DNA from 4 places in the Limibacillus halophilus genome. Region 4 is predicted to be linked to each of the others. Evidence: predicted binding sites of a transcription regulator. Region 4 holds the regulator's gene; each other region holds the start of a gene.
What was found. Region 4 encodes PhoB, which activates phosphate uptake and scavenging genes when phosphate is short. Its sites were predicted from a motif close to TNTCATAAAACTGTCA; they were not measured.

Region 1 (7,613 bases), on a different contig from region 4:
CAAGCAATACCGGATGACGATCGGGATCGGGCAGCGTGATCATTTCGCGTGCGCGAAGCTCCTCCAAGCTGGGCAGTTCGAAATTCGCTTCGGCGGCACGTTGGCGCGCCTGGTCCCAAAGGTGACGCAGCCAGTCTTCGGGGCTGCGACCCTCAGTAAAGGTCTCACCCACGCCCAGCTTGTGGGCAAGCCCCGAGAAAATATCGTAGTCGTGGCGCGCATCGCCGACCGGCTCCACCGCCTGACGCATAGCGACGATCAAGGGCTCCCAATGGGTCATGGCGATGTCTTCGCGTTCCAACACCGTCGTAACCGGCAATACGATATCGGCGTGGCGGGCCATCGGCGTCCACCAGATTTCGTTGACGATAATGGTCTCCGGGCGCTGGAAGGCCGAGACCAGCTTGTTGATATCCTGATGATGGTGGAAGGGGTTGCCGCCAACCCAGTAGACCAATCGCAGGTCCGGATAGGTCGTGCGCCGGCCGTTGAAATCGTAGGGCTCGCCCGGATGCAAAAGGGCGTCGGAAATGCGGGCAACGGGAATGCCTTCGGCAATCGGGTTTTGACCTTGCGGAACGGCGGGAAACTTGAAGGGGAGAACCGGGTTTCCGATGCCGTTTTCGCTGCCGTAACCGATGCCGAAACCGCCGCCGGGCAGACCGATCTGACCCAACATCGCCGCCAGCACGATGGCCATCCAACCGGGCTGTTCGCCGTGATCGGCACGCTGCATCGACCAGGAAACCGTGATCATGGTGCGTTTGCCCGCCATGCGCCGGGCTAGGCTGCGGATCATCTCAGCCTCCAAGGCACAAATTCCGGCGGCCCAGTCCGCGTCCTTGGGTTGGCCGTCGCTCTGGCCTGTCAAATAGGGCAGGAAGCGGTCGAAGCCGGTACAATAGCGATCAAGGAAGGCCTGATCGTGTAATCCCTCGCTGTGAATCGTGTGCGCAAGCGCCAGCATCAATGCGGTGTCGCTATTTGGCCGCGCAGCGACCCAATCGGCGTCCAACAGGTCGATGGCATCGCTGCGCAGCGGCGAAACGGAGACAAATTGCGTGCCGTTTCGCTTGGCTGCCAACAGTGCCTCGCGGGTCGTGTGCCGACCAACGCCGCCCGAGGTTACCTGGGCATTCTTGATGGCCATGCCACCGAACATCACCATCAGCTCGCAATTCTCGACGATATGCGGCCAGGCCGTCGCCTGATTCAAGACAAGGCGGGCAAAGTGGCCGACCACGTGGGGCGAAATGGCGCTGACCGCCGCATAACTGTAAGTGTCGATGGAGGGCGTATAGCCGCCGATGCAGTTCAGGAAGCGGTGCACCTGGCTCTGCGCGTGATGAAAACGGCCGGCACTGCCCCAGCCATAGGATCCGCCGAATATCGCTTGGTTGCCGTGGGCCTTACGGACCCGGTCCAGCTCGCCCGAGGCGATTTCCAGAGCCTCATCCCAGGGAACGGCGACGAAGGGTTCGCGGCCGCGGCCACTGCGGTCGGAATCCTTACCCTTTTCCAAGAAGCCCTTGCGGATCATCGGCCGACCGACCCGCGTCGGATGCTCGACCATATCGACGATACCAGGGCCGATGACCGCGGGATCGGGATCGTCGGCATAGTCCCTGACGCCAACCACCTTGCCGCCGCGAACCTCCGCGTGATAGGTGCCCCAGTGGGTCGCGAAGGGTGTAACGCGAAGCTGACTGTCGTCTTCCATGGCCTTGATCCTGGTGGTTTAATAGATCTCCTATCTACTTAAAGTGCAACGCGCCCGCAATCCAGCGCTAAGCCGTCGCAGCGTGGTTCGGAATTCTTATTCCCCGGTATCAGTCTCACAACAATTTTCGGCTTGCTCCGACGGCAAACTTCCGTTCGTAATAAAAACATCATAAAACGTTAGCCAAGTGAGCTTCTTATAACGCTCCGTAAAACAGACCAGGGAGATACCCGATGAAGTTGCTTTTAATGGCGCTTGCCGCGCTGACCTTTCTTGTGAGCCCCGCGCGTGCCGAGTTCACGTTGGATAGCCGTTTCACGGACAGCGACGGTGACTTGATCGCCGATATTCCGAGCGATGCCTCTCAGCAGATCGATCCGGACACCTTGATCTTCGCTTACACACCGGTCGAGGATCCGGCTGTCTACGCCAAGGCTTGGTCGGACTTCTTGGCCCACATGGAAAGCGTAACCGGCAAGAAGGTGCAGTTCTTCCCGGTGCAGTCCAATGCCGCCCAGATCGAGGCGATGCGCGCCGGCCGCCTGCATATTGCAGGCTTCAATACCGGCTCGAATCCGCTGGCTGTCGCCTGTGCGGGCTTCCGGCCCTTCACCATGATGGCGAGCGCCGACGGCTCCTTCGGTTATGAGATGGAGATCATCACCTATCCCGGCTCCGGCATCACCAAGGTCGAGGACATCAAGGGCAAGAAGATGGCCTTTACGTCTGAGACTTCGAACTCTGGCTTTAAGGCGCCCTCGGCGATCCTGAAAGCCGACTACCAGTTCGTTGCCGGCACGGATTTCGAGCCTGTCTTCTCCGGCAAACACGATAACTCGATCCTGGGCGTCGCTAACAAAGACTATCCAGCGGCTGCCATCGCCAATTCGGTTCTGGCGCGCATGCTGGACCGTGATGTCGTCAAGGCCGAGCAGATCGTTTCGATCTACAAATCCCAAACCTTCCCGACGACCGGTTACGGCATAGCCTACAACCTGAAGCCGGAACTGCAGGAGAAGATCCAAGAGGCTTTCTTCTCCTTCAAGTGGGAGGGGTCATCTCTTGAAGAAGAGTTCGGCAAATCCGGCGAAGCGCAGTTCGTGCCGATCACCTTCAAGGACCATTGGGCCGTCATTCGCAAGATCGACGAAGCCAACGGTGTTTCTTACGCTTGTCAGTAAGACGCTTGATTTAGCTTTTTCGTCGTCTTTCCCGTGTTGGGAAAATCGGAACTTTAACGTACAGCGGTTCGCCGGACATTTGGTTATCCAAGTGTCCGGCGGCACGCGACGTTCATCCGGTTCCGTTTTTGGTACTTGCTTATCTGGAGATGCCCGGTGCTTAAGGTCGCCAATCTCTCAAAAACCTATAAGACCGGAGATAAAGCGCTCAGCGATGTTTCCTTCGAGGTCCCGTCCGGCGAAGTGGTCGGGTTGATTGGCCCCTCCGGCGCCGGCAAGTCTACCTTGATTCGCTGCGTAAACCGCTTGGTGGAGCCGACCGCGGGCAAGGTCTTCCTGGGCGATTTGGATATCACCTCGTTGCCGCGCAAGGAACTGCGCCGCGCCCGGCGCCGGATCGGTATGATCTTCCAGGAATACGCGTTGGTCGAGCGGCTGACCGTCATGGAGAACGTGCTTTCTGGCCGATTGGGTTATGTTCCTTTCTGGCGGTCGTTCACGCGACGTTTTAATCAATCCGACCTGGATAAGGCCTTCAAGCTCTTGGATCGTGTTGGCTTGTCCGATCAGGCCGAAAAGCGTGCCGATGCGCTGTCAGGCGGCCAGCGCCAGCGTGTTGGTATCGCACGGGCGTTGGAGCAAGACCCCGAGCTCCTGCTGGTGGATGAACCCACGGCATCGCTGGACCCCAAGACCTCGCGACAGATCATGCGGCTGATCGGCGAGATCTGCGCAGAGCGGGACCTGCCGGCCATCATCAATATTCATGACGTGATCCTGGCGCAGAACTTCACGCGCAGGATCATCGGCCTGCGGGCGGGGCAAGTGGTCTTCGACGGCCCGCCGGATGCGCTTGACGACAAGGTGCTGACCGAAATCTACGGCGAGGAGGACTGGACAGCGATGCGTAAGGCTGCGCACTCGGATGACCATGATGACGCCGCGCTGGTGAAGGAAGAACGTTTGGCGGGGCTGACTTGAGATGACAGACGCCGCCGTCAAACCGCGCCGTTGGAAGCGTCCGCCCGTACTGATCCAAGACGCTCGATGGCGCTTGGGAATATACAGTGGTGCGGTCATCTATCTTATCCTGGCGATCAGTTCCGTCGAGGTGAACTGGGTCCGTGTCTATGACGGACTGGAGCGAGGCTGGCGCTTCGTGCAGGGTTTCTTGGTTCCCGATTTCACGAGTCGTTGGTCGGATATCTCACAAGGGTTGGTCGAAAGCTTGACCATGACCGTAACGGCAACGGTCGTCGGCATTCTGATATCCGTTCCCATCGGCGTCGGGGCTGCGCGCAATCTGGCGCCGCGTCCCGTTTACTACGTTTGCCGCTCGATCATTGCGCTGTCGCGGGCCCTGCAGGAAATCATTATCGCCATTCTTTTTGTTGCAATGTTCGGTTTTGGTCCCTTCGCGGGGTTCTTGACCTTGTCGTTTGCCACCATTGGTTTTCTCGCCAAATTGCTGGCGGAGGATATCGAAGACATTGACGAGAGCCAGGCGGAAGCGGTTCGCTCGACCGGCGCAAGCTGGCTTCAGCTTGTGAATTACGCCATTCAACCGCAGGTCATGCCGCGTTTGATAGGCTTGTCGCTTTATCGTCTGGATATCAATTTCCGAGAGTCGGCGGTGATTGGAATCGTCGGGGCGGGCGGTATCGGCGCCACCTTGAACACGGCGATTGATCGTTACGAGTATGACTCGGCCGGCGCAATTTTGCTGATGATCATCGCTATCGTCATGGTGGCGGAATATTCCTCCGGCTTCGTTCGCAAGTGGGTGCAGTAATGCCGATTACAAAAACTTCCGATTCGGCTGTCTGGCGCAAGCGCACAACCTTGCAACAGTGGGCATTGTGGGGCGGTTGGTTCCTTCTCGTGGTCTTCTTTATCTTCTGTTGGCAGGTGATGACGAAGGACACGATCTGGTATTTTGTGGCCGATGCGCCGACCCAGGCCGCCGATTTGGGCGGACGGATGTTTCCGCCTCGCTGGTCTTACATCGACGTGCTTTGGGCCCCTCTGTGGGATACGCTTAATATCGCAACGCTGGGGACGCTCCTGGGCATCGCCATTGCTATTCCGGTGGCCTTTCTGGCTGCCAGAAACACGACACCCAGCGTCCTTTTCGTACGACCGATAGCGCTTTTCATCATTGTGTCGTCGCGTTCGATCAACTCGCTGATATGGGCTCTGTTGCTGGTGGCGATCATAGGTCCGGGGATTCTGGCGGGAATCGTCGCCATCGGCCTTAGGTCGATCGGCTTTGTCGCTAAGCTCCTTTATGAGGCGATTGAGGAGATAGACGAGACTCAGGTCGAGGCGATCTCTGCGACCGGCGCATCTGCCGCACAGGTCGTGGACTACGCTATTGTGCCTCAGGTGTTGCCAGCGTTCTTCGGCATTTCGGTGTTTCGGTGGGATATCAACATCCGAGAGTCGACGATTCTGGGCTTGGTCGGCGCCGGAGGCATTGGCCTCCAACTTCAGGCATCGCTGAATGTACTGGCCTGGCCGCAAGTAACCATGATTTTCATCGTTATCCTTGGAACCGTGGTGTTGAGCGAATGGGTGTCCGCGAAGGTTCGCCACGCGATCATTTAGGCCCCCGGCATCTTTCTTCGTTGTTGATCGCACCATTAGTTCGGCAAGATTGTTCCCTTGTCGGCACTTGGGAGGGTGTACTTCATGTCCGGTAATGCTGTGGCAAGCCATGATGTGCTGGAAAACGTCTGGATAGAGATGGACGACGGCTGCCGGCTAGCGGCGCGCATCTGGCGCCCGCGCGGCGCCGATGTGGCACCCGTTCCGGCAATTCTTGAGTTCCTCCCTTACCGCAAGCGCGATGGCACCGCGCAGCGTGACGAAACCAATTATCCGACCTTTGCCCAAGCCGGATATGCCGGTGTGCGTGTTGATATGCGTGGCAACGGCGAATCGGACGGCCTGATGACCGACGAGTACACGCAGCAGGAGTGGGATGATGCTGTCGCGGTCATCCACTGGATTGCGGCGCAACCTTGGTGCAGCGGCAAGGTCGGCATGATGGGAATCTCGTGGGGCGGCTTCAACGCCCTGCAGGTAGCGGCGTTGGCGCCCGAACCCTTAAAGGCTGTGATAGCGCTCTCCACGACAGTGGATCGTTACAACGATGATATCCATTACAAGAACGGCTGCCTTCTAAACAGCAACCTCAGCTGGGCTGCTTCGATGCTGTCGCGTAGCTCCCGCCCGCCCGATCCTTTGTTGGTTGGGGAGCGTTGGCGCGAGATGTGGCGCGAAAGGTTGGAGAACCTACCGCCGTTGGTCGCGATTTGGTTCGGTCATCCGCACCGTGATGCCTACTGGAAGCACGGCTCCATCTGTGAGGACTATGGTGCCTTGAAAGCCGCAGCCTTGGTGATAGGTGGGTGGGCCGACGGTTACAAGAATGCGCCGCCGGCTGCTGTGGCGGGCCTTGGAGGCGTTGCCAAGGCCATCAACGGCCCGTGGATTCACAAGTATCCCCATTTCGCCTATCCCCACCCGCGCATCGATTTTTTCGCTGAGGCGCTGCGTTGGTGGGACCGCTGGCTCAAGGAGGAAGACAACGGCGCGGAAAGCCTGCCCGCCTATCGTGCCTATATCACGCAAGCCGTTCGACCGACACGCTGGCGCGAAAGAGACCCTGGACGTTGGGTCGGAGAGCAGACTTGGCCCTCCGACAACATTGAACCGTTTAGCCTGTTCCTTAACCGGGATGGCAGCCTGTCTGATGAAGGTGGCAGCCAGGTTTCGGTGTCATTGAAGTCACCTCAGGATCTGGGGCTGGAATGCGGGGAGTACTTCTCAGTCGCACCTGATGGTCAGTTGCCCGGCGACCAGCGGATCGATGGCGGCGGGTCTCTTCTGTTCCAGTCTGATGTTTTGGTTGCGCCCTTGGAGATTCTGGGGCGACCGTTTCTCACCCTGAAGGTCGCAATCGACGCCGCAGTCGGTAATCTGATCATTCGACTGATCGATTTGGCGCCGGACGGTGCGGCACACCGCGTTTCATGGGGTGTCCTCAATCTCACGCACCGGCGCGGCAATGAAACGCCGGAGCCAATGGTCCCCGGTCAAGTCGAAGACCTACAGATCGTGCTTGATGAATGCGGGCATCGCTTTTTGGCGGGGCATCGTTTGCAACTGGCAATCTCCACCGCCTACTGGCCTCTCATTCAACCGCCGCCGACGGCCGTAACCGCAACGCTGGAGTTAGGTGCGGCGGCGCGTCTGACCTTGCCCTGTCGCACCGTTTGCGATGATCGCTATGACTTCGAAGAGCCCGAACTTCCGCCTGTTCCAACTTACAAAATTTGTGAGCCCAAGCAGAACCGGCGCTGGATTGAACGCGACCTCAATAGCAACGTGACCCGATACTGTATCCTGGAGGACAGCGGCGTGGAGGAGTTGCCGGACCACGGGTTGCTGCAGCAAGAGGTGCGTCGGGAAACCTGGTCGATTTCTCCGGAGGATCCGACAACGGCTACTGCGGATCTGCATTTCACGAGCTGGCGCAAGCGCGGCGACTGGGAGGTCCGTACCGAGATTCAAGTTGAGGCTACGACCGACGGTGAGCTTTTCGTCTTCGATACAACCTTGGAGGCCTACGAAGGCGATCGCGAAGTCTTGGTGCGGCGTTGGCGCGATACGATACCTCGCTTGCTTCTTTAGGTATCCGAATTGAG
Region 2 (7,613 bases), on a different contig from region 4:
ATGGACAAGGCTGTCCGCTCCCAATTCCTCTATCAAGGCAACCTTGAGTGAGAACGCTCCGTCCGTGCCCGCCCCGACAGGCTCTAGATCTTCCGGCCTGATCCCCACGGTAACGGCACGTCCTGCGTGATCGCCCAAGGCCAATTCAGGGACGTTCAGTTGAGGCCCGTCGCTTAACGCCAACCCACGGCCGTCGCCGGTCACCTGCGCGGTCAGGAAATTCATGGCGGGCGAGCCGATGAAACCGCCGACAAAAACGCTCTCGGGCCGCGCGTAGACATCCAGAGGACGGCCAATCTGCTCGGCGATACCGGCGTTCATGACGATCAGCCGGTCAGCCAGCGTCATGGCTTCCACCTGATCGTGGGTCACATAGAGTGACGTGGTTTCCAGACGGCGCTGCAATTGCTTGATCTCCAGACGCATCTGCACCCGCAACTTGGCGTCCAGATTGGAAAGCGGCTCGTCGAAAAGGAAAGCTGACGGATCGCGCACAATGGCGCGGCCCATGGCGACGCGCTGGCGCTGACCACCGGATAATTGACGCGGCTTGCGGTCGAGCAACTCCTCCAGCTTCAACAGCCGTGCCGCCTTGGTGACGCGCTCCTGGATATCGGCCTTGGACTTACCCGCGATCTTCAGGCCATAGGCCATGTTGGCAAAGACCGTCATGTGTGGATAGAGCGCGTAGTTCTGGAACACCATGGCGATATCGCGGTCCTTGGGCTCCAGGGCGTTGACGACCCGTCCGCCGATGGCGATCTCTCCGCCAGTGATCTGCTCCAGACCAGCAACCATGCGCAGCAGTGTGGACTTGCCGCAGCCTGAAGGCCCGACGATGACGATCAGCTCACCATCGGCAATTTCCATATCGATGCCATGAATGACTTCGGTGGAGCCATAGCTCTTGCGGACGTTTCTCAGGCTGATTTCTGCCATGGGCGCCTCTTATTTCTCCGTCTCGACAAGGCCCTTGACGAAGAGCCGTTGCATGAAAACCACCACGGCTACCGGCGGCAGCATGGCAAGGATCGCAGTTGCCATCACGACCGGCCATTCGGTCCAGTCATCGCCCGAGGAGATCATTTGCTTGATGCCCATGACGATGGTGTTCATGGCCGGGTCGGTCGTGACGAGCAACGGCCAGAGATATTGGTTCCAGCCGTAGATGAAGAGGATCACGAAGAGGGCCGCAATGTTTGTACGACTAAGCGGCAGAAGCACATCGAAGAAAAAACGCACGGGCCCTGCCCCGTCGATCCTTGCGGCCTCGACCAGTTCATCGGGTACCGTCATGAAGAACTGGCGAAACAGGAAGGTCGCGGTCGCTGAGGCAATGAGGGGTAGAGTCAGACCCGCATAACTGTTCAGAAGTCCAAAGCCTGCGACCACCTCATAAGTCGGCACGATGCGTACCTCGACCGGCAGCATGAGCGTCAGGAAAATCGTCCAAAAACAGAAGCTGCGTCCCGGAAAGCGGAAATAGACGATGGCATAGGCCGACAGCAGCGAAATGATGATCTTGCCAACGGTTATGCCAAGCGCCATGACGGTCGAGTTCATCAGCATGCGCCAGACCGGCGTGTTCACACCGGACCATAAGGCCTTGGAGTAGTTCTCTATGGCATGGCTGCCGGGGATCAGAGGCAGCGGCGGCTGAACGATATCCTGTTGCGTGACCGTCGAGGCCACCAGGGTGACGTAGATCGGAAAGCAGACCAGCGCAACGCCAAGCAAAAGCAGGACGTGGGTCAGCCAGAGTCCCCATCCCCGTTTTTCCACCATGCCCGCACCGTTCATGTTCTCGCGCTCCTCAATAATGGACGCGCCGCTCGATGAAGCGGAACTGCACGACGGTGAGAAGGCCCACGACCAACAGCAGGATGACCGACTGGGCCGCCGACGACCCCAGGTCCTGGCCGACGAAACCGTCCGCGAAAACCTTGTAAACGAGGATCATCGTGCTGCGCTCGGGCCCGCCTGCCGTCACCGTATGGATGATGCCGAAAGTGTCGAAGAAGGCGTACACCAAGTTAACCACCAGCAGAAAGAAAGTGGTCGGCGACAGCAGCGGAAAGACGATGGTCCAGAAGCGCCGCCAGGCACCCGCGCCGTCAATCGCGGCGGCTTCCAGCAGGCTGCGCGGTATGGCCTGCAGGCCCGCCAGGAAGAATAGAAAGTTATAGCTGATCTGCTTCCAGGAAGCGGCCACCACCACCAGCGCCATGGCCTCGTCGCCGTTGAGCACGTGGTTCCAGTCGTACCCCATCTGCTTGAGATAGTAGGCAACTAGTCCAATGGAGGGATTGAAGAGGAAAAGCCAGAGGACGCCCGCGATCGCCGGTGCCACAGCGTAAGGCCAAATCAAAAGGGTGCGGTAAACCATGGCGGCTTTGATCACACGGTCCGCCAGGACGGCCATCAGCAGCGCCAACCCCATGGAGACGGCCGCGACCAGCAGGCTGAAAACCGCCGTCGTGCGAAAGGATTCCAGATAGTAGCGGTCGCCCAGCAGAAACTCGAAGTTCCCCAGACCGACAAACTGGGATTTCAAGCCGAAGGGGTCCGGGATGAAGGCTGACTGGTAAATCGCTTGTCCGGCCGGCCAGAGAAAAAACAGCGCCGTTATGACGAGTTGGGGCAAGAGCAGCAGGTAAGGCAGCCCCTTGTTCTGAAAAATGACTCGCTTTTGCACGGTTCTTGCGTCCCCAGCCCGTGACCAGTGGAACAGGAAAGGGCGACGGCGCGAGATGAACCGGAGTGGCTATCCCGCGCCGTTATGCCCGCCTGTCCGTTAGCGGTTGGCCTGCTCGAAGCGGCGTAGAAGCTGGTTGCCGCGCTCGACGGCAGCATCGAGGGCTTCTTGGGCCGACTTGCTGCCGGACCAAACACCTTCCAGCTCCTCGTCGATAATGCCGCGAATCTGGTCGAAGCTGCCCAGACGCAGGCCCTTCGAGTTGCCGGTCGGCGCCTTACCGGTCATCTGCAGGATGGCGATGTCGGTACCGGGGCTGGTCTCGTAGAAGCCTTGCGATTTGGTCAGCTCATAGGCCGCCGTGGTAATCGGCAGATAGCCTGTATTCTGATGCCAATCCGCCTGAACTTCCGCAGAGGAAAGGAAGTTGAAGAAATCCGCAACGCCCTTGTACTCCTCGCCCTCATGTCCGGCCATTACCCAAAGCGACGCGCCGCCGATGATGGTGTTCTGCGGTGCGCCCGCCACATCATCCCAATAGGGCAGATTCACGACCGCAAAGGGGAACTGCGCCTCGGCCTTCACGCCGGCATAACCCGCCGAAGACTCGGTGAAGAGCGCGCATTCGCCCGAACGGAAGCGCGCGCCGCCCTCGTTCCGGCGACCGCTATAGATGAACAGTCCGTCCTTGGCCCAGCGGCCCAAGGTATCGATGTGCTTGACTTGCACGGGACTGTTGAAGGCCAATTCCGTGTCAACACCGGCAAAGCCGTTGTCCTTTGTCGCAAACGGCACGTTGTGATAGGCGCTGAGATTTTCCAGATGCACCCAGCTCTGCCAAGCCGTGGTCAAGGGACAAGCGCTGCCCGATGCCTTCAGGGCCGTCAGGACGGTCTCGACTTCGCCCCAGGTCTTGGGTTTGGTTTCAGGGTCCAACCCTGCGGTCTTCAAGGCGTCCTTGTTGATGTAGAGGACCGGCGTTGAACTGTTGTACGGCAGCGACAGCATCTGACCGTCGGTAGTGGTATAGTAACCCGCGACCGCAGCCAGATAGGCATTGGGATCGAAGGGCAGACCGGATTCGGCCATCACCTCGTAAACGGGTTTGATGGCGCCCTTCGCGGACATCATCGTTGCCGTTCCTACTTCGAACACCTGCAGGATATGCGGCTGCTCGCCTGCGCGGAACGCGGCTATGCCGGCGTTTAGCGTTTCCGAATAGTTGCCCTTGTTGGTGGCGACGACCACGTAGTCCGACTGCGAGGCATTGTAGTCCTCAACCTGCTTGGCCAGCAGATCACCCAGACGGCCCGTAAAAGCATGCCACCACTGAATCTCCGTTGCGGCATTCGCGGCCCCGGCCAGACCGGCGGCCGACATCAGGGTTGCAAGCGCACCCGTCATCAGTCGTTTCTTGAAAGACATCCTTTGCCTCCTTCTATTCGGCGTTTCCCAATACGTCACTCTATACCGCGAGGGCCTCGGGGGATCCCGACGAGGGGAGGCGGCTGCGGGTGCGGTGACTTTTTGCCGTAACAATACTGTCACGATCGTTTTGGATGTGACCACACAAGGCAATCAACTGTCCAGCTATCAGATGCACCCTACGCCCTCACAATCGCCCAATGGCGGCACTCGCTCCGCGACACCCGGTTGCTTAGCACGGCTACCATGACAGTCTTGTGGCCTCGGCAGTCGATTTTCCGCAAATCGTCATGTCATCAAGCAGCCGAGCAAGCCTATCTTAGAGTCTCTCTGCCAGGATGGCTTCCAGATGATGCAAGCGGTCCTGACCGAAGAGGGCGCGGCCCTCGACGATATAAGTTGGCGCGCCGATGATGCCGCGTTCGGCGGCCTCCAGGGAGTTCTTCTGCAAGAGGTCCTGCGCGGCCTCGCCCCTTGCCTCGGCCCTGAGCGCCGGACCGTCGAGCCCCGCTTGGGACGCCAAGTCGTCCAGAACGGTCGTATCGGCCAAACTGCGGTCGTCGCGCCACAGGGCTTGCTGCATCAAAAATGACAGCATGGCCGGGTCACGGCCCTGCAGGATCAAGGTTGCCGCCATGCCCGCCGCCACCTCGATATTGTCATAGTGGTGCGAGGGGTCGGAATTGATGGGGATGCCGTGGTAGGCCCCGGTCGTCCCCAAGTCTTCGACCATCTGCCGGATGCGTGCCGGATGGCGATCCTGGAACTGGGTCGCCCCTGTCCGCTCCAACACGATACGCAGATAAACCGGGCGATGAATCACCTGTCTGCCCGAACGCGCAGCAAGGTCGTAAAACCGGCCCGCACCCAGGTAGCTGTATCCCGAGGCCACGGAATAGAAGTATTCGATGGTCTTTGCCGTCATGGCTGTTCCTTGTTGTCAGTGCGCTGCGGCCCAGTCGTCGCCGATCCCTACATCGGCTACCAGAGGAACGTCGAGCGTGACCGCCGGTTGGGGCGCCTGTTCCATCACCTGTTTGACCAGGGCTGCGGTTTCTTCCATCTCCGCCTCGGCCACTTCGAACAACAGTTCGTCATGCACCTGCAGCAGCATGCGCGCGCCCAACCCTGCCTCCTTCAAGGCGTCAGGCAAGCGGATCATGGCGCGCTTGATGATGTCTGCTGCGGTTCCCTGGATCGGCGCGTTGATGGCGGCCCGTTCGGAAAAATTACGGCGCGCCGGATTGCCGTCCTTGATGCCCGGCACATGGATGCGCCGCCCAAAAAGAGTGGTGACATAACCCTGTTCGCGAGCCAGGGCCTTGGTGCTCTCCATATAATCGCGAATGCCTGGGTAGCGCTCGAAGTAGGCCTCGATATAAGCCTTGGCATCGGCTTGCGCGATCCCGAGGTTCTGCGCCAGCCCAAAGGGCGAGATGCCGTAGATGATGCCGAAATTGATGGCCTTGGCCTGACGGCGGACCTCCGGTGTCATCTCCGCCAGGGGAACGCCAAAGACCTGGCTGGCGGTGATGGCGTGAATATCCTGTCCTTCGGCGAAGGCCTGCCGCAGGCTCTCGACCTCGGCAATATGGGCGGTCAGGCGCAATTCGATCTGGCTGTAGTCGACCGACAGCAGCTTGCAACCCTTCTCCGCGATGAAGGCGGTGCGAATCTTGCGCCCCTCTTCGGTGCGGATCGGGATGTTCTGCAGATTGGGGTCGTTCGACGACAACCGCCCGGTCGAGGCCACCGCCTGACTGAAAGTCGTGTGGACGCGGCCGGTTTCCGGGTGAATCTGATTCTGCAGCGCGTCCGTGTAGGTGGATTTCAGTTTCGACAGCTGCCGCCAATCCAGCACCCGGGCGGGAAGGTCATGCCCCTGGTTGGCCAGACCCTGAAGAATCTCGGCCCCGGTACCCGGCGCGCCGCCCTTGGTCTTGCGTCCGGTCTCCAACCCCATCTCGTCGAACAGAATTTCCCCAAGCTGCTTGGGCGAGCCGATGGTGAAGCGCTTTCCGGCCAGGATATAGATTTGCTCTTCGAGCGCTTCGATCCGCTGCGCAAAGTCATTGGAGAAGCGCCGCAGAATATCGCGGTCCACCTTGATGCCGCAGCGTTCCATCTCCGCCAGGACCGGCACCAGCGGGCGATCCAGGGTTTCATAGACCGTCGCCAGACGCTCGACGCGCAGCCGCGGCTTGAGCGCCTGATGCAGGCGCAGCGTGACCTCCGCATCCTCGGCGGCATAGTCCAGCGCCTTGTCCAGCGGCACCTGATCGAAGGTAATCCGTTGGCGGCCTTGCTTGGTGACCTCGTCGAATTTGATCGTGGTATGGCCCAGGTGCAGGTTCGCCAACTCGTCCATCCCGTGCCCATGGGCACCGCCCTCCAGCACGTAGGACAGCAGCATCGTGTCATCGATGGGATGCAGCCAGACACCCTCGCGGGCGAAAACCAGCATGTCGAACTTGATGTTCTGCCCGACCTTCAGCACCGAAGGCGCCTCCAGCAGGGGTTTCAACCGTGCGATGGCATCGGCGACCGCGATCTGCTTGGGTGCAGCCTGCTGCGTCTCCTCACCCAATTGCAGTTGGTCGCTTTCATGTTGCAGCAGCCCATGCCGCAAGGGGATGTAGCAGGCCCGGCCCGGCCGAATCGCGAGACTGATGCCGACCATCAGGTCGCGCATGGGATCAAGGCCAGTCGTCTCGGTATCGACCGCCACCAACCCAGCTTCCCGCGCCTCCGCAACCCAGCGATCCAGGCTCTCCAGGTCGCAAACAAGTTCGTAACTGGGCCCGCTGCTTTCAGGCGACGGTACAGCGCCATCCTCACGGGACGCCTCGACGGCGCCCACCTTGGCAGGCTCGCGTTCGTCCGGCACCAGATCACCCGCCTCCAACTGCTCGGCAAGCCGGGCCTTTAGACTGCGGAACTCGTACTTGTCCAGGAAGGCCCGCAAGGTTTCCGGGTCCGGTTCATGCAGGGCCAGGCGACCCCATTCGACTTCGACCGGCGCGGCGTCGGTCAGCTCCACCAGACGGCGGCTGATGCGCGCCTGCTCGGCAAAGGCGATCAAGTTCTCGCGGCGCTTGGGTTGCTTGATCTCGGCGGCGCGCTCCAGCAACGCCTCCAGCGAGCCGTATTCGCCGATCAACTGTGCGGCGGTCTTGATGCCGATGCCCGGCACGCCCGGCACGTTGTCGGTGGAGTCTCCGGCCAGGGACTGCACGTCCACCACCTTGTCCGGCGAGACGCCGAACTTCTCCAAAACCTCGTCGGGACCGATCGGACGGTTCTTCATCGGATCGAGCATGGAGACACCGGGCCGGACGAGCTGCATCAGATCCTTGTCGGAGGAAACGACCGTGACCTGGATACCCCGCTCGACCGCCTGACGGGCGACGGTGGCGATGATGTCGTCGGCCTCGTAGCCCGTCAGCTCCAGACTTTGCAGGCCAAAAGCCGCCGCCGCCTCGCGCACCATCGG
Region 3 (7,613 bases), on a different contig from region 4:
CGGCAATGGACACCGTGACGGAATATCAGTTGGCCATAGCCATGGCGCAGGCCGGTGGTTTGGGTGTCATCCACAAAAACATGCAGCCCAACGAACAGGCCGACGAAGTCCGCAAGGTCAAGAAGTTCGAAAGCGGTATGGTGGTCAATCCGGTTACCATCCATCCGGATGAGCCGCTGGCCAATGCGCTGGCGCTGATGGAACTGCACTCAATTTCCGGCATTCCGGTGGTCGAGCGCGGCTCGAAGAAGCTGGTCGGCATTCTGACAAACCGTGACGTGCGTTTTGCAGAGAACCCAAAACAGCCTATTGCCGAGCTTATGACCTGGGAGAATCTGATTACGGTTCGCGAAGGCGTTGGCAGAAACGACGCCCGCAAGTTGCTGCACCAGCACCGCATCGAAAAACTGCTGGTGGTGGATGAAGTATATAGCTGCGTTGGGCTCATCACAGTCAAAGACATCGAGAAAGCGCAAGCCTTTCCCCACGCCTGCAAGGATGAGAAGGGGCGGCTGAGAGTCGCCGCCGCCACCGGTGTCGGCGCACAGGGCGTCGCCCGCGCCGAAGCGCTGTTGGACGCTGAAGTCGATCTTGTGGTCGTTGATACAGCCCACGGACACTCGCAAGGCGTGATCGACACGGTTTCACAAGTAAAACGCTTGTCGAATTCGGCGCAAGTCATCGCCGGAAACATTGCAACGGTCGAAGGCGCCAAGGCATTGATCGGCGCGGGCGCGGATGCGGTGAAGGTCGGTATCGGCCCCGGCTCCATCTGCACGACCCGGATCGTTGCTGGTGTCGGCGTACCGCAATTGACGGCAATCCTGGACGTCGTCAGCGCCTGCAAGGATGCCGATGTGCCGGCAATAGCAGACGGCGGCATCAAGTTCTCGGGTGATTTGGCCAAGGCGATCGCCGCAGGTGCCAGCTGCGCCATGATCGGTTCGCTGTTGGCTGGGACCGAGGAGAGTCCGGGCGAGGTCTTCCTTTACCAAGGCCGGTCCTACAAATCCTATCGTGGTATGGGGTCGGTCGGTGCCATGGCACGCGGTTCTGCGGACCGTTATTTCCAGCAGGAAGTTGCCGATAAACTGAAACTGGTACCCGAAGGCGTCGAGGGCCGCGTTGCCTACAAGGGAGCGGTGGCCGGTGTTATCCACCAGCTCGTCGGTGGCCTTAGAGCCGCAATGGGCTATACCGGCAACAGCACGATCGAGGAGATGCGCAACGGTTGCCGGTTCGTGAAGATCACCGGCGCGGGTCTCAGGGAAAGCCACGTCCATGATGTGGCCATCACACGCGAATCGCCGAACTATCGGACGGAAAATTGATCAAGCCACAGGTGGTAGCAACTTTATGACCCCAGCCGCACGCATCCAGGCCGCCGTCGACCTGACGGAGGCGCTTTTGCCGTTGGAACGTCCAGCGGACCAGATCGTGGCGGCGTTCCTGCGTCAGCGTCGGTACATCGGCGGTGGTGACCGCCGGCGCATACTGGAGTTGTCCTACGGCGTTCTCCGCGCCCGCGCCAAACTCACTTGGTGGCTAAATTCTGTAGGGGATGAAGCATCTGCACGGGCCATGGTGACGGCTTATCTGGTACTAGCCGAGGGTTGGTCGGCGGACCAGGTGGCCGGGAGCTTTGACGGCCAGGGATTCAATCCGACCCGGCTCGAGGCAGGGGAGAGGCAAATGTTGCAGGCGCTTTCAGGTAAGAGCCTGATCGATCCTGCGCAGTCCGACGCCGTGCGGCTGGAAGTGCCTGACTGGCTGTGGACACACTTTGCGGCACTCTATGGGGACAGCGCCGAAACCGAGCTTTCCGCGCTGCTGGCCGAGGCTCCGACGGACCTCCGTGTCAATTTGATGAAGGGTGATAGGGCGGCGGCCTTGGCGGCTTTGGCCAAGGAGGAAATTCTCTGCGACGAAGGTAGCCTGTCGCCCCTGGCGCTCAAGATTCGCGACGGTAGAGCACCGATAGCGGCGACCAAGGCTTTTCGAAACGGCTTGGTCGAGGTTCAGGACGAGGGATCGCAGCTCATCGCTTTGCTGGTCGATGCCAAACCTGGCTTGCGGGTCTGTGACTTTTGCGCCGGAGCGGGCGGCAAGACTTTGGCGTTGGGAGCAGTTATGCAGAACAAGGGCCAGTTGCTGGCCCTGGATGTTATGAAGGGCCGTTTGGACCGGGCGCAAGTGCGCATTCGCCGTGCCGACCTCCACAACATCGAGCGTCATCTGCTCCGCGACCACCGGGATCCCTGGCTCAAGCGCCGGAAAGCCAAGTTCGATCGTGTGCTAGTCGACGCGCCTTGCAGCGGCAGTGGTGCGTGGCGGCGCAACCCCGATGCGCGCTGGCGTTTGGGAGAAGAGGAACTTCGTCGGCTGGTTGGACTGCAGGCCGAAATTCTTGAAAGCGCCCAACGGCTCGTGAAGCCCGGCGGAAGGCTTATCTATGCGACTTGTTCGCTGTTGGCCGAAGAGAATGGTCGTCAGGTCGAAGCCTTTCTGGCAAGTCATCCGGAGTTTGCCCCACTGCCGGCCGTGAACCTCTGGAGCGATATCTCAAGTGCGCCTTATCCGGGCGATCCGGCGGAGGCGGCGTTGACGCTGACCCCGGCGCGCCATGGGACGGATGGTTTCTTCATGGCTGTTCTCGAACGCGCTGGCGAAAGCGACGCCCACGACGACGCCAAGGATTCCGATAAGCAGGACAGGAGGGGAAAAGAGGTATGACCGACCGCGTGCTGATCTTGGATTTCGGCTCCCAGGTAACACAGCTTATAGCCCGTCGTGTCCGCGAAGCTGGAGTCTACTGTGAAATATTGCCGTACAATTGTGGTCCCGAACGGGTAGGGGCTTTCGAACCCAATGCGATCATTCTGTCTGGCAGTCCCCACTCGGTCACGGTAGACGACGGTCCGCGTGCACCGCAGATCGTGTTCGATCTTGGTGTGCCGGTTCTGGGCATCTGTTACGGTGAGCAGACGATTTGCGCGCAGCTAGGCGGTAAGGTCGAGGGCTCGGACCATCAGGAGTTCGGCCGCGCGCTCCTGTCGATAGAGGACGACTGTGCGCTCTTCGATGGCGTTTGGCGTAAAGGCGAGCAGCACCAGGTCTGGATGAGCCACGGCGACCGTGTGGTCGATCTGCCCGACGGCTTTCGCGTGGTGGGTACCTCCGATGGCGCTCCTTTTGCTGCCATCGCCGATGACACGCGCAAGATTTACGCCGTCCAGTTCCACCCTGAGGTGGTCCATACCCCGGACGGGGCCAAGCTACTGGCCAATTTCGTGCATCGGGTGGCGGGTCTCATGGGCGATTGGACGATGGCCGCGTTTCGCGACCAGGCAATCGCTCAGATACGTGCCCAGGTCGGCGAAAATGGCCGGGTTATCTGCGGTCTGTCCGGCGGCGTCGATTCAAGTGTGGCGGCCGTATTGATCCATGAGGCGATCGGCGAGCGCTTGACCTGCATCTTTGTTGACCATGGTTTGTTACGGCAGGGCGAGGCGGATCAAGTCGAGGAAATCTTCCGCAATCACTACAACATTCCACTGGTGGCACGTGACGCCAGCGATCTGTTCCTGGGCAAGCTGGCAGGAGTCAGCGACCCGGAGCAGAAGCGCAAGATCATCGGCGCGACCTTCATCGACGTCTTCGAGGAGGAGGCCGAGAAGGTCGGTGGCGCAGACTTCCTGGCGCAAGGCACGCTTTATCCGGACGTAATCGAGTCGGTCTCGTTTACCGGGGGACCGAGCGTCACCATCAAGAGCCACCACAACGTCGGCGGCTTGCCCGAACGCATGAAGATGAAATTGGTCGAGCCCTTGCGCGAACTTTTCAAGGACGAGGTTCGGGTGCTGGGCCGTGAGTTGGGGCTGCCCGCCAGCATGGTGGGCCGTCACCCCTTCCCGGGGCCAGGTCTTGCCATTCGTATTCCTGGCGAAGTGACCCGCGAATCCTGCGATATCCTGCGCAAAGCCGATGCGGTTTATCTCGACGAGATTCGAAAAGCCGGTCTCTACGACGAAATCTGGCAGGCCTTTGCCGTATTGCTGCCGGTGCGTACCGTTGGTGTTATGGGCGATGCCCGTTCCTATGACCGGGTCTGCGGCCTGCGCGCGGTCACCTCGACCGACGGCATGACCGCGGACTCCTATCCCTTCGAGCATGCTTTTCTGAGCCGCGTGGCGACCCGCATCATTAACGAGGTGCGCGGCATCAATCGCGTCGTTTATGATGTGACCTCCAAGCCTCCCGGAACCATTGAGTGGGAATAGGATCGCGGTCGAGCAATGGTCGAAATACTAAAATCGACGTGTCATTGCGGCGCCGTGGAACTAGCTTTAACGGTGCCGGACGGGCTCAAGAATCCACGGCGTTGCAATTGCTCGATTTGCAGCAGAAAAGGCGCGGTAGTCGCTTCGGTCAAGCTTGAGAATCTGGAGGTCGTGAAAGGCCGCGAGTTCTTGACCGAGTACAGCTTCAACACACACACGGCCAAGCACTACTTCTGCAAGGTCTGCGGAATCTATACCCATCATAGACGCCGTTCCGATCCCTCGGAGTATGGGGTGAATATCGCCTGTATAGATGGCGTGTTGATCGAAGACTACTTGGATGTCGAATGTTCAGATGGCAGGAACGCGCACCCAAGCGACATCTAAGGGGGCGGGTGCTATTCCAGCACGAATAAAGCCCTTTCAATTGCTGGGCCGAATATCCTCCAGAATCTTGTACATATAGGTCGTCGCTTCCCAGCGGTCCTCCATCGGGTGGCGGGCAAAGGCGGGGATACTGCCAGCGACCGTGAATCCCAAAGCGCGGTATATACGCTCGGCCGTCGCATCGGCGGTATCCAAGGTCAACAACCAGCGTTCAGCCCCGATTGCCTGGCGCTCCACTTCGCGCATCAGGGCCTGTCCGATGCCCCGGCGGCGGAAGTTTGGATGAACCAACAACTTCGAGACCTCACCGCGATGCGCCTGGTTTGGCGTCATCTCCAGGTTCAGTTGCACTGTCCCGGCCATCACACCATCGACTTCCGCGACCAGCAAGCGGCGTTTGCCATCGGCCACCGACGGGGCGACCTTCTCGCGCCAGAAAGCCTGAGCTTCGAAATCGCCGAACGGCAAGACAAAACTGACATTGGCGCCATCATGGACACAGGCCTTTAAGATTTCGGCTAACGGTTTCAGGTACGATGCAATTTCGGTGGCCTCTAGGACGTTGATTCGATAATCCGCTGCTGCCAATTCAACCTCGCCTGCCTAGCCAATTGCTTGGCCGTTCTCGATCGTCACAGACGATGATGATATAGCGGGGCATTGGTGACGCAAGACTGCTTGCCTGCCCTTGGGGATTCCTCTTGGACTGCTATGTCAGCTTGCCATGCCGGGTGACCTGACCGAGGCCTCGCCAGGCAGGGCGTGCCTCGATGTCTTGGCTGCCGCAGGCCTCACAGCGCAGTTTGCTAGAAAGGTGAGGGACCGGATAGTGAGGTCCGAAGCGGGGAATTAGCCCCGCTGTCTCCAGGATCGCGTTGTGGAAGCAGCGGTTGCACCAGCAAAAGACGTCCAAGTCCATCGCACGCAGGTCGCCAAGTGATGTCGGCGTCGGCGACGCATCTTCCGGCATGCCCAAGTTCCTTTCACGCAATGAGACTGGATTGCAGTCTAATACATAAAAGAACAAATAAGGAACACAGGTGAATGACGGAACGGTAAAGGCCTGGGAGAACCGGAGGATCGGCATGCGAAAGAGGTGGGACCGGAACCCGTTGCCTGGCAGGCAGGCGAAGGAGTCTCAGCCTATGACGACCAGCTCTTTATCGAAGATACGCAGTGCGTCCGACAGGTTGCTTGAGCGGCTCAACCGACGTTTCCCCGCGAAGACTGCGTACTCCTGCTTCTTACCGCCTTGGCTTACTGCTTTGACGATGGAAAAGCGCGGCGACTCCATCGTGTGGCGGAAAACCGAGAAAATGGCTTGGCCTTGCTGGTGGTCCAGGGCGTAATCGCGCCATTCTCCGCGCGCCACCCGCGTGGAGTAGAGCGAAAGCAACTGACTTAGTTCATGACGGTTGAAGAAGGTCGCACGTTGGGATTTCGGCCTCCCGGCCGAGGGGCTCGGATCGAAGGTCACCACGATTGCCATCGTTGCCCTTGAATCTCCCTCATTTCCCAAAATTGCAATAATAGTGTTCCTCAAAATCACCGTGACGTCTAGGAAGGAATCAAGAATCGGCACGAAGCCGACCACGACGCGCAATGCGCCTCTTTGCCCGGCATGTCATAATGGCTATAGTCGCGGCGCAATGTGACTGACGCTCAGCCACGGGAGAAGCAGCTTGAGCGATATTTTTGAAGAAGTCGAAGAAGCCGTAAGGCACGAACAGTACATGAAGCTCTGGAAGCGCTACCGCTTTGTCGTCATCGGCGCGGCGGTTGCGCTGGTGCTGGGGGTGGCTGGATACCAGGGCTGGACCTATTGGAAGCAGCAACAGAGCATCAAGAATTCCGAACGCTTCGCGGCGGCGCTTGCCATCGTCGATGAGCAGGGGACGGCGGAAGCTGTCACGGCTCTAGAGGAGGTGGCCAAGGAGAACCCCTCGGGCTATGGGGTCCTTGCGCGCTTCAGGATTGCCGGAGAGCATCAGAAGGCCGGCGACAAGGCTGCGGCGGTCGGTGCACTGGATGCGCTTTCGAACGACACTGCGGTGCCGAAGGCTCTGCGCGATCTTGCGCGCTTGCAGTCGGTGATGCTGGATTTGGATGATGCGGCTCCGGATGCCTTGGAAGGCCGCCTCGCGCCCTTGTTGAATGAAGCCAACCCCTTCTATGCCAGCGCGACGGAATTGATGGGGTATATCGCCATGAAAAAGGGCGATGACGAAAAAGCGCGTACGCTGTTTCAGACTTTGGTCGATGGCACCGAGGCGCCTGGCGGCGTTCGTAGCCGCGCGCAGCGTATGCTGACAGTCCTGGGGGCCGAGTAATGCTGGGTTTCTTAGGGGAAAAAATCTGATGAAGTTTCGATCGGCCGTTCATTCCCTGAAGCTATCTTGCTTGGTGCTTGTGGGGTTGCTCTTCCTTGGTGGCTGTAGTCTTTATGACGACTATATCGGTGATGCGGAGTCCGACCCGCCGCTGCCCGGCACCCGCGAACCGGTCTACAACCTTGATCAGGCCCTACGCGCCGACCCCAGTGTCGCTGACCTGCCCGTGACATTGCCTGCTCCACAGGCCAACGCGGAGTGGGCGCAGGCGGGCGGTAGGCCCGATCATGCCATGTACCATCTGGATCTGGGTACGGGATTGCGCTTGGCTTGGACCGCCGACGTCGGCGAGGGTTCCGGCTCGAACGTGCGTATTCTGGCGCAGCCTGTCGTAGCGGAGGGGCGGATTTTTACACTGGACGCCACCTCCAAGGTTTCCGCGTTTGATGCGAATAGCGGCCGCCGTTTCTGGCAGCGCGATATTGCGCCCGAAGACGAGGATGACGGCTTCTTTGGCGGCGGTCTCGCCTATCAGTCGGGCCGGCTTTACGTCACGACGGGTTTCGCCCAGGTTCTGGCGCTCGACAGCTCCAGCGGCGAGGTTATCTGGCGTCAA
Region 4 (7,613 bases):
GTCACAGAGGCGGATTTCGACCGCACCTATGCGGTCAACGTGAAGGCGATCTACCTAGCAACACTGGCCGCTGTTCCGGCGTTCCGCTTGGGCGGCGGCGGCGTGATTATCAACACCACCTCCACCGCCGGGCTGCGCCCGCGACCGGGCCTAACCTGGTATAACGGATCCAAGGGCGCGGCGAACATTCTGACGAAATCCATGGCGGTTGAGCTTGCGCCGGAAAAGATCCGCGTCAACGCTATCTGCCCGGTGATCGGCGAAACCGGCCTTCTGGAAACGTTCATGGGATTGCCGGACACACCCGAGAACCGCGCAAAGTTCACCGCCACGATACCATTGGGCCGTATGTCGCGACCGCTCGATATCGCTAACGCCGCACTATACCTTGCCTCGGACGAGGCAGAGTTTTTGACCGGCGTCCTTCTTGAGGTCGATGGCGGACGTTGCGTCTAGATACAAGATGTTCCCATTTGATTGAGCGTCGCCAGACTAAGGCTGCCGATGCAGCGCGCCGTCGTCGAGGCCTGCGTCAGGATCGGCCCCGAAATCCCGCTGGCAAAGACCGCCACGAAATCATTGGTCCAAAGGTCCAGCGCGGCTGCGATGCCGAATAGCGACACGGAATGAACCAGAACCTGCGAACCGCCGCTCGACGAGAAGATCGCCGTCGCATTCGAATCACCCCGAATATCGATGGTTGAATCCCGCACGACAATGCCGCTGTTGCCGCCACTCAAGAAGATACCAACAGAATTACTACCGCTTGTTCTGATGAACACACTATCCAGCACGAGGTTCGCGACCCCCTGGTTTACTAGAACAGGGGTGCTGGAAGCACCGTCGCTTCTGAAAGCCAGGTCCGTCAATTGAACGTTTGGGCCGGCAACCCTGTTCACCAGCCCCAGGATCGTCGTGTTCGTTGAGCTTTCCCCGCGTATGGAGATATTGCCGGGAATTGAAATCCCACCGGAGCCGCAATCATAGACGCCCGGTTCGACCCAAAGAGCTTGAGGCGTTTGAGACGTAGCAAAACCGGACGCGGCGCTGAGCACACTCTGTAGCTGCGTGCAGTTTTGCGCTTGGGTACCAACCGGACTAACGATCCAAGTGGACTTCAGCAAGGCCGACGCCACTGCTCCAGGCGCAAACTTGGCAGCCGTAACGGCGCCGTTTGCGATAACCGAGGCGTTGATCGAACCCGGAATCAGTTTGTTTGCGCCGACTGAGCCGTTGGCGATGGTCGTGGCATTTATCGAACCCGGAATCAGTTTGTTGGGGCCGATGGAGTTGTTGGCCACGGTCGCGGCGTTGATCGAACCCGGAATCAGCTTGCCGGGACCAATGGTTCCGTTAGCGATATCGCTGCCATGAACGCAGCCGCCGCACACAACATCCGACGCCTGTGCGTAAACAGCGTTCGGCGCGAGAGCCGCCGCAATCAAGAGTACGCCAACCCCCAGAATGCCCAAAGTCGGAAAGCTCTTTCCCATAACACCCCCTCGTCCGGTCGGCGGTGCCTTTGCCGGACTATGGGCTGTAAGGGTAAAGACTAAAAAGTCGTTTAAGTGTCTTTTAATGTCCTTTTGTGTCTCTAGCGCCGCTTCGGCTTGGTCAGCAAAAAGGCCCGACGGAATCCGCCGGGCCTTTCCTTTTACCGTCAGCAAATTTTGCCGCCAGTTGTTACTCGCCGCGCATCATGCCCAGGATATTGAGAATCCAGATGAAGAGCGTGATGAAGCTGCCATAGAGCATGAACGCGCCGAAGATGGCTTTCTTCATCGTCACGTCATGGCCATCTGCCTGCAGGTACATGTTCTTGATCATCTGTGTCTCATAGGCCGTAAGGGCGGAGAACACCAGCACGACCACGACCGAGAGGAACAACTCGAAGCCTACGGACTGCACGAAGAAGATGTTCACCAAAAGGGCGATCAGGATACCGATGGTCGCCATTGAGAGAAAGGCCCCCATCGGCGCCAAGTTTTTCTTCGTTGTGTAGCCAACGAGACTCAACCCGGCAAAGGCCGCCGCGGTAATGAAGAAGGCGCGAACCAACAGCATCGGGTCCACCTGCGCATAGGCGAAGAAGGTGGGTCCCAGCAGCAAACCCCAGAGGCCGGCATAGGCCCAGAAGCAGACCTGTGCCGCGCCAACCGACTTGCTCATCATGATTCGGGGCGCAAACCAGCCCAGGCCAATGACACCGATAAACAGAATCCAGATGCCGCCGCTTGCCAGCGCCATTACAAACTGCGGGTTCATGGCGACGATCATGGCAATGGCGCCGGTAAAGGCCACGCCAAGCGACATATAGTTGTAGACCCGCAGCATGTAGCTGCGCAGCCCGGCATCAATCCCCGCGGCTTGGGCTCTGCCGCGTGAAATGGTTTGAGAATTCGGACCGAGCATCTAATTCTTCCTCCTGCTGCATACCACCTGCTTAACCGCAGATGCCGTTAACCCTTCGGTGACATCACCGATTGAGCCTAAATATTGGTCAAAGCCGTCGTCCGTTCAATAGATTCTCGCACTCCTGTTGCGTAATTTCCATAATATCCCGCGGCATTTCCAGTTATTCGTTGCGCAATAGCGGTGCCGGTTTGATCGAAAGGGCCCGCCAAGTGCCGACGAAACCGATCCCCAAGGTCAAAGCCGCAGCCAATAGTGCCGTCGGGAAGACGGCCATCGGCAGAAAGATAAATTCCGCTTTCATGACCTGCGTCACCACGACATATCCGGCCAAGGAACCAATGGCCGCGGCAATGGCCGCCGTAATCAGCCCCAACAACCCGTACTGCAACAAAAAACTGGTCGCTACACGCCGGCGGGTCGCACCCAACACCTTCAGAACAACGGAATCATAAACGCGGCGCCGGTGACCCGCCGCGAAAGCCCCCGCTAGTACCAGCACGCCCGAAAGGAGCGTCAAGCCCGCCGTCGCCCGTATGGCCACGGCGACCTTGCCGAAGAACTCCGCCGCCTGCGCCAGCGCTTCCTTGACCCGGATAGCCGATACATTAGGGAAGCGGTTGACGACCAGCCTTTCCAAGTAGTCTTCCTGGTCCGGGTCCAAAGTAACCGTCGCGATCTGACTCTGTGGTGCGCTCTCGAGCAGGCCCGGCGAGAACACCATGACGAAATCGATCTGCAGATCCTGCCAGTCGATCTCCCTGCTGTTGGCGATCTCTACCTCGACATTACGCCCCAGGATATTGACCGTAAGGGTGTCACCAAGCACGAGGCCCAACGCCTCCACGACATCGTGGTCCAGTGAAACCAGGGGTGGGCCGTTGTAGTCAGGAGTCCACCATTCACCCAGGACCAACGGTGAATCCGGCGGCATTTCCCGTGACCAAGTCAGTCCGCGATCACCTTGGAAAACCCAGGCGACATCCGATGGCAGGTCCAGCTGGTCCGGTGGCACCCTGTTTACTGCGGTAATGCGGCCTCTCAACATCGGGACACGCTGCATACGCTCCACTCCCGGCACGCTGCGCACGGTTTCCTCGAAGGCCATCGCCTGTTCGGGCTGTATATCGATAAAGTAGAAGCCCGGCGCCTCCTCTGGAATGCGCTCCGTCACTTGACGAGAAAGGTTGCCTTCGATCAATGCGATGGCAACCAGCACCGTCAGGCCCAACCCTAAGGACACGACCACGCTGGCCGTCGAAGCGCCTGGGCGGTGCAGACTGGCAACCGCAAGCCGCAATTCAACAGTACGAAAGCGTGGCAAAGCGCGCGCCGCAGCCATGACACCCGCAGCCGCGAGACGGAACACCAAAAGGCTGCCGACCGATCCGGCTACAAACCCCGCCGCGAACAGGCGGTCCGTTGAGGTGATGATTGCAAGACCGGCAAGTGCTGCCGCGGCCATCAGCGTAACGATCACAACCCATGGGGCCGGCAGACGGCGCTCGCTGCTGCCCTGCTCCCTGAAAAGCCCGGCTGCCCGTTCGGCTTGAGCACGCCCAAGGGGCCAAAGAGAGAAGGACAGGGTCACCAACAGCCCAAACAGGGCGGCAAGCAGTAAGGGCTGCGGATAAAGGCCGCCCAAGCTTGAAAGGTTAAGCCGGTCGGCCAAGAGAGGACCGACCGCCAAAGGTACGGCTGCGCCGATGGCGAGCCCTATGGCTATGCCAAGTCCGGCGATGGCAAGAATCTGCAGAAGGTATGTCAAAAAGATCTGACGGGCCGAGGCGCCGAGCGCCTTCAAGGTGGCAATCACCTTGCGCTTCTCACCCAGGTAGCTGCGCACGGCGTTGGCGACTCCGACGCCCCCAACCAGCAATGCCGTCAGCCCAACCAGAGTCATAAAAAGGGTGACACGTTCGACGAAACGCTCCATCCCAGGCGCACCACCTGCTACGTCGACGATCCGCCACCCTGCCTCGGGAAAACGCTCCTTCGTCGCATCTATCCATTGCTCCGGCGTCAATCCATCGCGCGGCTCAAGACGATAGTGGTGGTAGGCGAGGCTCCCCGGCTGCAGCAACCCACTTCCTTCGAGGCTGGCCAACCCCACAAGCACCCGCGGCCCCAGGGTAAAGGCGCGCGCCGCACGGTCAGGCTCGCGCTTGACCGTACCGCGAACCTCATAGTCGACGTTACCGATTCGCAAGGCATCGCCGGCCTCTATTTCCAGCGCCACCAACAGAGCGGTATCGACGAGCGCACCCCAGCGGCCGTCTCGATAGGCCAGAAGGTCCGGCAGGTCTGATTGCGGGTCGCTTTTGAACGCGCCATACAGCGGGTAGGTCTCATCAACCGCTTTCAACTCGACCAACCGCTGTCGCCCCTGCGTCGTGCCATCCGGTTGCAGACCGCTGCGCGCCATGGTGCGCAGGTCGGCTGTACGCGAGAGGCGCTTGCTGCTGGCACGGAACCAGGACTCCTCTGCCGCGCTGGCCTCACGATGGATCAATCGAACCTCAACGTCGCCGCCCAGGAGTGCGCGCCCGTCCGTGCGAAGCGATGAAAGCATCGCCTCGGACAACGACCCGACCCCTGCGATCGTCGCTACTCCCAGCGCCAGGCAGGCTATAAAAATCCGGAATCCCTTCAGGCCACCACGTAATTCGCGGCGTGCCAGTCTGAAAGGCTGGGCTAGGCTTCCTAGAAGCGACAAGGTTTGCTCGTTCTTTGTGATGCTGGACAAGAAATTTACTGAGCCGCCGCCGACAGACGGCTGTCCGCTTCGATGCGGCCGTCCAGGATTCGTACTTGGCGATCACAGCGCGCGGCGAGGGCAGGATCGTGCGTGATCAACAAAAGAGTCGTGCCTTGCTCGCGTTGCAAAGTGAAAAGCAGCTCTATCACCTGACGCCCCGTCTCGCCGTCCAGATTGCCTGTTGGCTCGTCGGCCAACAGCAGTCGCGGGCCTGAGGCAAACGCGCGCGCCAGAGCTACACGCTGCTGCTCACCGCCGGAAAGCTGCCAGGGGAAATGTGTAAGGCGCTGACCGAGCCCAACTTGCTCCAATACCTCGGCTGCGCGCGCAAAAGGGTCAGGTGCTGCCGCGAACTCGAGGGGCACCGCGACATTCTCCAGGGCGTTCATCGTTGGAATCAGGTGAAAATCCTGGAAAACGATGCCGATACGATCACGGCGAAAGCGCGCGAGCGCGTCTTCATTGAGATTCGTCAAATCGGTTCCATCGATTTGAACTCGGCCCGCAGTTGCCCGCTCCAGCCCAGCGATCAACATCATCATGGAGGACTTGCCGGACCCGGACGGCCCCACGATGCTCACCGTTTCGCCGGCCTCGATTTCGAGGTCGAGCCCGCGCAATATCTCCACCGGGCCGGAGGCCGCCGACAGGGTCAAACGAACGCCTTCCAACTGAATTACCTTTGATTCTTCCATAACGGATCTCACGGCGTTCGCTCCCAAATAAAGACCCTAACGATTTGGGCGCGAGGTCCGCTAAATCAAGCGGCTATTTCATGGCTATCGCGTCACCGTCTGTCATGGGCTTGTCGAGAGCATAGCCCGCCGCCCTGACCGTGCGGATCAAATCGGCCTCGTCGCCCTCGTTCAATGCCTTGCGCAAACGCCTGATGTGCACATCCACCGTACGCGGCTCAACGTAGACATCGTGTCCCCAAACGGCATCGAGAAGCTGCTCCCGGCTAAATACGCGCCCCGGGTGCTGCAACAGATGGCGCAAGAGCCGATACTCGGTCGGGCCGAGATGAACGTTGCGGCTTCCACGCCGGACCCTATGCGCAACGAGATCCATGATCATGTCTTCGAACTCAAGAGTATCCGCCGCCAAGGCCGGCTGCGCCCGACGCATGACCGCCCGCAATCGGGCGACCAGCTCCGCAGGGGAGAACGGTTTGGTAATATAATCGTCCGCGCCGCTGTTGAGCCCGCGAACCTTGTCGCCCTCTTCGCCACGCGCCGTCAGCATCACCACGGGCACATCTTTGGTATCCGGCCTGCGACGGAGTTGGCGGCACACTTCGATGCCCGATGTCAGGGGCAACATCCAGTCGAGCAGAATGATATCCGGCGTTTCCTCCTTGACCATAACCAAGGCTTCTTCACCGTCACGGGCCGCCGCCGTTCGGTATCCCTCGCGCTCCAGGTTGTAGCGCAGCAATGTCACCAAGGCGTCTTCGTCCTCAACGATGAGCACCAGCGGTTTGACGGCCTGCGAAGCGTTCCGTTCAAGCATCGTGGTTCCCACCCTCCGCCTCCTGGCTGTCTTGCGTGAATACAGTGTAGCTCGTGGTATCGCCTTTGGGGCGCCCTTCGGTCAGATGCTTGCCTGTCACCAGAAAAGTCACGACCTCGGCGATGTTAGTCGCATGATCGCCGATACGTTCGATATTCTTGGCGATGAACAGCAGGTGTGTACAGGTCGTGATTGAGCGAGGGTCTTCCATCATGTAGGTGAGAAGTTCGCGGAACAGGCTGGTGTACATCTCGTCCACTTCTTCGTCCCGTCGCCACACCTCCGCCGCGCGCTCGACATCGCGTTCCACATAGGCATCGAACACATCCTTGATGGAGGTTTCGACAAGCTGCGCCATACGCGGGATCGCGTACAGCGGTTTGATTGGCGGCAGTTGGTTGAGCGCCAGTGTGCGTTTGGCGATATTCCGGATGTAGTCGCCGATCCGTTCCGCGTCGGAGGAAATTTTCAGGGCGGAGATTACATCGCGAAGGTCGATAGCCATTGGCTGGCGAAGCGCCAGCAGCCGGACCACCATTTCGTCGACCTGGTGCTCCAGTCTGTCCAGTTCGGCGTCGTTTGCGACCACTTTCCCGGCCAGGTCGGAGTCACGCCTCACCAGCGCCTGAATCGATAGCGAAAGCTGGCTTTCGGCTATCCCGCCCATCCGCACGATCGACTGCGTCAGCAGATCCAACTGCTCGTCGAAAGACCTGACGATATGATCCTTGTGCTCGTTGCCCGTTCCCATGTTCTTCTCCCGCCTCTGCTGGTTCGGCCCTACCAAGTCTATCTTTGATCAGCCAAACCGGCCCGTGATGTATCCTTGAGTGCGTTTGTCCTTCGGAACGGTAAACACAGCGTCGGTGTCACCTTCCTCGACTAACTCGCCCAGATGGAAAAACGCCGTGCGCTGCGACACGCGCGCGGC

Region 1: the regulator PhoB is predicted to act here: its motif matches at 1,877-1,892, upstream of phnD (phosphate/phosphite/phosphonate ABC transporter substrate-binding protein).
Region 2: the regulator PhoB is predicted to act here: its motif matches at 4,227-4,242, upstream of ugpB (sn-glycerol-3-phosphate ABC transporter substrate-binding protein UgpB).
Region 3: the regulator PhoB is predicted to act here: its motif matches at 6,179-6,194, upstream of FHR98_RS04485 (DUF2794 domain-containing protein).

The regions. Positions count from the first base shown of each region.
Region 1 is NZ_JACHXA010000002.1:564,600-572,212, reverse strand. Features, by position in the region: gene FHR98_RS05810 (molybdopterin guanine dinucleotide-containing S/N-oxide reductase) at 1-1,720, opposite strand, end outside; gene phnD (phosphate/phosphite/phosphonate ABC transporter substrate-binding protein) at 1,954-2,901, shown strand; gene phnC (phosphonate ABC transporter ATP-binding protein) at 3,058-3,882, shown strand; gene phnE (phosphonate ABC transporter, permease protein PhnE) at 3,884-4,693, shown strand; gene phnE (phosphonate ABC transporter, permease protein PhnE) at 4,693-5,508, shown strand; gene FHR98_RS05785 (CocE/NonD family hydrolase) at 5,593-7,599, shown strand.
Region 2 is NZ_JACHXA010000008.1:104,189-111,801, forward strand. Features, by position in the region: gene FHR98_RS13475 (sn-glycerol-3-phosphate import ATP-binding protein UgpC) at 1-939, opposite strand, end outside; gene ugpE (sn-glycerol-3-phosphate ABC transporter permease UgpE) at 949-1,800, opposite strand; gene ugpA (sn-glycerol-3-phosphate ABC transporter permease UgpA) at 1,814-2,695, opposite strand; gene ugpB (sn-glycerol-3-phosphate ABC transporter substrate-binding protein UgpB) at 2,795-4,120, opposite strand; gene FHR98_RS13495 (2-hydroxychromene-2-carboxylate isomerase) at 4,440-5,045, opposite strand; gene polA (DNA polymerase I) at 5,061-7,613, opposite strand, start outside.
Region 3 is NZ_JACHXA010000002.1:286,483-294,095, reverse strand. Features, by position in the region: gene guaB (IMP dehydrogenase) at 1-1,331, shown strand, start outside; gene FHR98_RS04510 (RsmB/NOP family class I SAM-dependent RNA methyltransferase) at 1,357-2,733, shown strand; gene guaA (glutamine-hydrolyzing GMP synthase) at 2,730-4,280, shown strand; gene FHR98_RS04500 (GFA family protein) at 4,296-4,667, shown strand; gene FHR98_RS04495 (GNAT family N-acetyltransferase) at 4,704-5,255, opposite strand; gene FHR98_RS04490 (hypothetical protein) at 5,377-5,637, opposite strand; gene FHR98_RS04485 (DUF2794 domain-containing protein) at 5,806-6,156, opposite strand; gene FHR98_RS04480 (tetratricopeptide repeat protein) at 6,350-6,997, shown strand; gene FHR98_RS04475 (PQQ-binding-like beta-propeller repeat protein) at 7,026-7,613, shown strand, end outside.
Region 4 is NZ_JACHXA010000001.1:386,228-393,840, reverse strand. Features, by position in the region: gene FHR98_RS01800 (SDR family oxidoreductase) at 1-456, shown strand, start outside; gene FHR98_RS01795 (hypothetical protein) at 453-1,493, opposite strand; gene FHR98_RS01790 (Bax inhibitor-1/YccA family protein) at 1,684-2,412, opposite strand; gene FHR98_RS01785 (ABC transporter permease) at 2,576-5,158, opposite strand; gene FHR98_RS01780 (ABC transporter ATP-binding protein) at 5,164-5,865, opposite strand; gene phoB (phosphate regulon transcriptional regulator PhoB) at 5,939-6,682, opposite strand; gene phoU (phosphate signaling complex protein PhoU) at 6,675-7,433, opposite strand; gene pstB (phosphate ABC transporter ATP-binding protein PstB) at 7,482-7,613, opposite strand, start outside.